2 linked regions of the Desulfosporosinus acidiphilus SJ4 genome follow. The main gene of each other region encodes a partner of the protein of the gene in region 2 in a complex. Links are inferred from orthologs where the notes say so. Each region holds a gene or a part of one and is shown on either strand. Other genes may lie near its edges.

What was found.
Region 1: pfkA (region 2) and rny share a complex: the UniProt entries of both Bacillus subtilis proteins name them as parts of the possible RNA degradosome complex. The link is inferred for Desulfosporosinus acidiphilus SJ4 from one-to-one orthologs.

Annotation. Positions count from the first base shown.
Region 1 is NC_018068.1:3,347,718-3,350,968, reverse strand. The notes cover bases 49-2,971. They hold rny (ribonuclease Y), read left to right. Parts: upstream 49-696; coding sequence 697-2,247; downstream 2,248-2,971. Other genes in these bases: DESACI_RS15275 (hypothetical protein), read left to right, coding at 2,655-2,971; DESACI_RS15285 (regulatory protein RecX), read left to right, coding at 49-452. Outside these bases: more of DESACI_RS15285, read left to right, coding at 1-48; more of DESACI_RS15275, read left to right, coding at 2,972-3,215. UniProt on the Bacillus subtilis protein: Endoribonuclease that initiates mRNA decay. Initiates the decay of all SAM-dependent riboswitches, such as yitJ riboswitch. Involved in processing of the gapA operon mRNA, it cleaves between cggR and gapA.
Region 2 is NC_018068.1:3,231,862-3,235,006, forward strand. Bases 105-2,921 are described here. They hold pfkA (6-phosphofructokinase), read right to left. Parts: upstream 2,091-2,921; coding sequence 1,119-2,090; downstream 105-1,118. Other genes in these bases: DESACI_RS14685 (glucose-6-phosphate isomerase), read right to left, coding at 105-1,083; DESACI_RS14695 (IS110 family RNA-guided transposase), read left to right, coding at 2,732-2,921. Also shown: more of DESACI_RS14685, read right to left, coding at 1-104; more of DESACI_RS14695, read left to right, coding at 2,922-3,145. UniProt on the Bacillus subtilis protein: Catalyzes the phosphorylation of D-fructose 6-phosphate to fructose 1,6-bisphosphate by ATP, the first committing step of glycolysis.

The sequences.
Region 1 (3,251 bases), 120 kb from region 2 along the record:
TGGAAACACGCCTTACGGAAAAGGGATATGAAAACCAAGAAATTGAGAAAGTCATTGCCAAATTGACAGATTACGGTTACCTCAATGACCAAGAACTTGCCCTAAACTATTCTAAGAGTCGTCTTAAACGATATTCGCGCCGCCGCGTCATCTCTGACATGAAAAACCGCGGAATTGCAGGCACTTTAATTGAGCAAGTCTTACAGGAAGTATACTCCGGTGATGAGGAATCAAAACTCTGTTTAGCTTTGGCTCAAAGATGGTGGGCACAAGAGGAACAACGCTGGGAAGAAAAGACGTCTAAAGATCCGGACAAAAAGTCCCCGCCGGTTGAATTATGGGTACGGCAAAGAGTAGCTAGGAAACTTTTACAGCGAGGGTATCCTTCAGAGATGGTAAGAAATGTTATCATGGAAATGCGAATAGAATCGTCTCATTTAGGACAAGCTTGACAATAATAGCAAATGATATTAAAATCTTAGCAGAGACCTGTCTCTGTTAAGATTTAACCTTTATGGTTTTCTTATAGATTTCGTGGTAGTCATTCTTAATATTGTTTTTTGACTAACGAGAGTTGTAGGAAGCGGGGGAAGTCTGGAAAACTCCCGTATTAAAGGTTGCTTAAGAGACTGGTTTGAAGCCAGTTTTTTTTATTTAATTGTTAAATTTTGAATTTTTACAAACAAGGAGGTGTAAATGTTGCTTGAAATAGTTATTACAGGTTTGATTGCCATAATAGTTGGCTTAGGTTTAGGAGCCTTAGTTGGCTGGCATATTCGCAGAAATACTGCCGAAAAAGTTATTGGTACCGCTGAAGAAGAGGCAAAACGTATTGTTGAAAATGCACTTTCGACTGCAGAAAGCAAAAAACGAGAATCAATTATTGCTGCCAAAGAAGAAGCTATGCATATTCACAATGAGGTGGAAAAAGAAACTCGCGAGCGTCGGAATGAACTCCAGCGCTTGGAACGACGATTATTGCAAAAAGAAGAGAGTTTAGACCGTAAAATTGAGTCTATCGAACGAAAAGAAGAAAATATGCATCGCCGGGAAAGTGAAGTTGATTCCCTCAAAGAAGAGCTGAATTTACTTGTGGAAAAAGAGCAAGCTGAGTTAGAGCGCTTATCAGGGATGACTTCGGAAGAAGCTAAGCAGCTTCTTCTCAAAAGAGTTGAAGAAGAGGTTCGCTATGAATCAGCGATCATGATTAAGGAAATTGAGACTCGCGCCAAAGAGGAAGCAGAAAAGAGGGCTAAAAACGTCATTTCTCTGGCTATTCAGCGGTGTGCCGCTGATCATGTGGCTGAGACTACAGTATCAGTCGTAGCATTACCGAGTGATGAAATGAAAGGGCGAATCATTGGACGTGAGGGACGCAATATTCGAACATTGGAGACATTAACCGGAATCGATCTTATTATTGATGATACACCTGAGGCGGTTATTCTGTCTGGTTTTGATCCCATTCGCCGTGAGGTAGCACGTATTGCTCTGGAGAAATTAATTGCTGATGGCCGCATCCATCCTGCTCGTATTGAAGAGATGGTTGAAAAGGCTCAAAAAGAAGTGGAACAGAAAATACGTGAAGAAGGAGAGCAAGCTACCTTTGAGACTGGGGTTCATGGGTTGCATCCGGAATTGGTACGATTACTTGGCCGATTGAAATTCCGTACCAGTTATGGTCAAAATGTGTTAAAGCATTCCACTGAAGTTTCTCATCTGGCGGGACTTATGGCTGCCGAATTAGGGATAGACATTCAATTAGCAAAACGCGCGGGACTTCTGCATGATATCGGTAAAGCAGTGGATCATGATTTAGAAGGAACCCACGTTCAAATCGGTGTTGACCTTGCTAGAAAATATAAAGAATCCAGCGATGTTATCCATGCTATTGAAGCTCATCATAATGATGTAGAAGCCAAAAGTTTAGTTGCTGTATTAGTGGCAGCGGCTGATGCAGTTTCGGCTGCTCGCCCTGGTGCTCGACGTGAGACTTTAGAAACGTATATTAAACGCCTGCAAAAACTTGAGGAGATTGCCGAGAGTTTTGAGGGAGTGGAAAAATGCTTTGCTATTCAAGCTGGTCGGGAAGTTCGAATTATTGTCAAACCCGACAAGATTGATGATGTTCTGGCACCACGTGTTGCACGTGAGATCAGTAAGCGAATTGAAGAAGAACTTGAGTATCCGGGACAAATTAAAGTTGTAGTGATTCGCGAGACAAGGGCCGTTGATTTTGCTAAGTAAAACGTTTAATTCTGATCAGGCGTCTAGATAGACGCCTGATTTTTTTTTATATTATCAGAAAGTACAACTTTTGGTTAAATACTGCAAGAAGAGCTCATTCGTGCGAAGACTGTGTCTTCGTCTTCTGGCATAAGTGCAACTAACCTGCCGCTTTCGCCGGAGGCATAGCGCCGGCTAAGTTTTCTTCACTATCAGCCCCCCATGTTAATACGCAGCACTGGTGGATGATGGAAAACAGGCGTTCACTCAGCACTCCGAGGCTCGCCCACTTGCTTGCGCGTGAGCTGTCTTCAGCGGGCAAGTATTCTTTGGGGATAGCAGACTCCAGCAGTGTGGATTAACCGAGTGTCCCCGAAGCCAAAGACGGCGAGAAGAGAATTACGAATGTTGCAGGAGTTTGGTTTCTTATGACGAATAATTCTCATGATAGGTCAGAGCAACAGAGAGGATTGACAAGGGTGCCGAATAATATTCCGAGAGATATAAAATATGTTACAGATGGAGTCGATTTACTAACTTCAATTTTAACGAGATATCCTGAATTAGGAGCTGTACATTATTGGTGTGAGCGGCAGGCTCTTAAGTTTACGTTTATGTTTAAGCAAGCCATTGATGTTGAATCAATTCAGGGAATTCTACGCCCTGCTTTAGAGTTCTATCATCATTTAGAACGACGAAAAATCCGTGTTTTTGACATAAGCTGCCGAAGTGAGGAAAATATTGGCGTTTTACATGTAGTTCGCGATATTGAAAGCGTGAGTCAAAGGGAAGTTGGACTAATGATTGAGTTGTTAAGGCGAAACTATATAGAAGAGATGATATATGATGAGCCTTATTTACCGGAAGAGGAATTAGAAGTTCAAGAGGAAGTAATTAACCAAATGCTCACTTCGCTTAAACACATGGACCTTGATAAGAATGTTATAGCTTTGAGAGATGAGGGACGTGTCTTAGTATTTAATAATTAACGGCTCAAAACTTTCGCATTCATCCAATCGTGAGAC
Region 2 (3,145 bases):
CGCTGAATCCACGGGAATTCCTTGAGTATCTTTAAATTCTTCCAGAGTTAAAAAGGTGATCACTTTGTCATCGGGTCCCTCAGCATATAATTGCACCTGAGAATGCTGATCTGTCACACCAAGGGCTTTCACAGGCGTTTGCCCCAAAGAAACCGCCTTGCCTGTCCGGTCATAACGTTTCCCCAAACTCTCAGCCCACAATTGAGCATACCAATCAGCCATTGTCTTCAAACCATCCACATAGGGCATAAACACTGAGATCTTTTTTCCCTTTTGCCAGGACAAATAAGATAAGGCTGACTTCAATTGTGCCGGATTAGCAAAGACTCCTTTCGTCTCTCTGATCCGCCGATCCATCTCAAGAGCTCCCGCTAAAAGTTGTTCCACATCAATTCCACAAATTGCCGCTGCCAGTAAGCCAACGGGAGTCAATTCGGAAAAGCGTCCTCCAATTCCCGAGGGAATAACAAACCGTTTAAATCCTTCCTTGAGAGCAATCGGTAAAAGGTTGCCCTTTTGTTGATCTGTTGTAACCACAATATGATCAGCATAGCTTTCTCCGCAGAAATGGCGCAAGTAATCTCGTACAATAAGAAACTGGGCCATTGTTTCCGAGGTGTTTCCTGATTTGGAAATAACATTATAAAGAGTTTTTCGGGGATCGAGAACTTGCCCCAACTCCTTAAAGCGTACCGGATCTATATTATCCAATACATAAAATCGCGGCCGGTTTGATCGTTGATCTGGAAGCAATTCGTTGTAATAATAGTGATTTAAGGCTTGCTGCACCGCTAAAGGTCCAAGGGCTGACCCGCCGATACCAAGCACCACAAAATTCTCGAATTTTGCAGCAACTTCGTCGGCATAGGCGCATAATTCGGGAAGCTGAGCCAGCATCTCTGGCAAAAGCAGCGAGAAGTCCAGTTTTCCTGAATCTCTGAGGGCGTGTAAATTAGTCTGGGCCTCGTCTAATTTAGATTGCAGCCCTAGTAAATCTTCTTTAGCAAAGCCCTTGGAGTTTTGCTCCGAAACCATCATCCCCGTATAATCTATAATTAGCTTAGATGTTTCCATCGGAATCATAAAACCTCATCTCTCCAGTAAAATTTAAGCATTGGTTAAATTGACAACTCATTGGCTAAATCATAAAGTTCGCGATTTAAGGGGCGCCGTGTGCCATAAGCATCGTCGAGAGGACGGGAAATTACCGTTTGATTAATATAGGCTGTCATACGATTTGTCTCTTGATCTAAAAGGCTCTGGACTGCCTTTCCTCCCATGGCCGCAGCAATCACGGCGTCAAGTGCACTGGGATTTCCTCCGCGCTGCAAGTGACCAAGAACTGTGATCCGGGTCTCAAACCCTGAGCGGGCCCGCAATTCTTCACCAACTTTGAAAGCACTGCCAACCCCTTCTGAAACAAGGATAATACTATGATTTTTCCCCCGCTGGTGACCCCTTTTTAATTTATTGCTGATTTCATCTAAATCATAAGGGATCTCAGGCACTAAAATGGACTCTGCACCACAAGCCAACCCTGCCTGTAAAGCAATATTCCCGCAATTTCTGCCCATAACCTCTACGATAAATGTCCGATCGTGGGAAGAAGCCGTATCGCGAATTTTACTTACGGCATCAACCACGGTATTAACTGCGGTATCAAACCCAATCGTTAAATCCGTTCCGGCAATATCATTATCGATGGTACCCGGAATTCCGATAATCCGAACTCCTTGAGCAGCTAGAGTCTGTGCACCTCTAAAGGAACCATCTCCGCCTATAACAACTAGAGCATCGATCTGGCGTTTTTGGAGTTGCTCAAAAGCCTTTTTCTGTCCCGCCGGAGTTTTCATTTCTTCCGAGCGGGCAGTTTTTAGGACAGTTCCTCCCCTTAGTACGATATCAGCAACAGAACCTATACTCATTTCTTGTAGTTCTCCATGAATGAGTCCTTCATAACCTCGATGAATACCGAAAATTGTTAAGCCATGAAAAATCCCTTTACGAACAACTGCCCGTACAGCTGCATTCATGCCTGGGGCATCTCCTCCGCTTGTAAGTACCCCGATCCTCTGAATCTCCCCTGCCATCGGATCACTCCTCGTATAATTAATTTAGTTCCTGCCCCACGAGTCCAAAAAACTAATGGAACGTGGGGTATTTAAATGACCAAAGAAAACTGGAAATTCAGTTGGTTGGTCATCATCAACAAGATGCGCGCAGAATAACGCATACCCCATGCAGTCGTCGTGCCTGTGGGCAGTGTGGACAAGTCAACCCCAAAGCACACTTCAAATTCGACTTGTCCAAAGCCTGAGGGAAAGCTCTTTTAAGATAGACCCATAAGGGCTTTTCCATAGGCTGGCACTGTCCACAGGCTCAGGATAAGGAATACCTGAGTAATGATTCCTTAAGTCGTTCTTTGACAACAAAAAAGTATTTAAGTTTGTTGGGGTTTCAGGCAAAATGATACCGTGAGGTTCGTTCTGGTAAGGCCTTTCACTCCTTGAGGCTATGACCTCTTATTAAGTCTGACTGCCAGCCCACAATTTGAACTTTTAACTCGAAGGTTGCACAGCTTAAAGGGAACCCCTCCGATGGTAGCAGATCGGTTGGATCCGAGGTCTTTTTAAGACAAGTGCTGATTCGGCGAGGTTGTTGACCTGTTGTGGTGCCTGGTCCCAACGTTAATCTTACAAATTCTTCGACTCGGAAAGTGAGGTGATTTTACTTGAGTTTATTTGTCGGTATAGATGTGAGTTCCAGTGATTTTAAAGTGCGAATCTTAGATGAGCGTGGTAATGAACCAGTTAAAAGGCTAAGGGTTTTGAATGATCAGCCTGGTTGTGAGCAAGTTGCCCGATATCTCTCTGAAGCCTGTAATAAAGAGAATGAGGACCGGCTGGTTATTGGTTTAGAGGCCACTTCCGTGTACAGTTGGCCGTTACAAATGTTCTTAGCGGAAGACCATTGTTTAGCACCTTTACAGCCCCAAATTTATTCCTTTAACCCCAAGGTCGTTGCTAATTTCAAAAAGGCTTATGTGGACCTTCCGAAGAACGACTGGATTGATGCCTGGGTCATTGCCGAACGTTTACGCTTCGGCCGGCTCCCGGAGGGCTCTCAGGTCGATTTCCGCTACTTA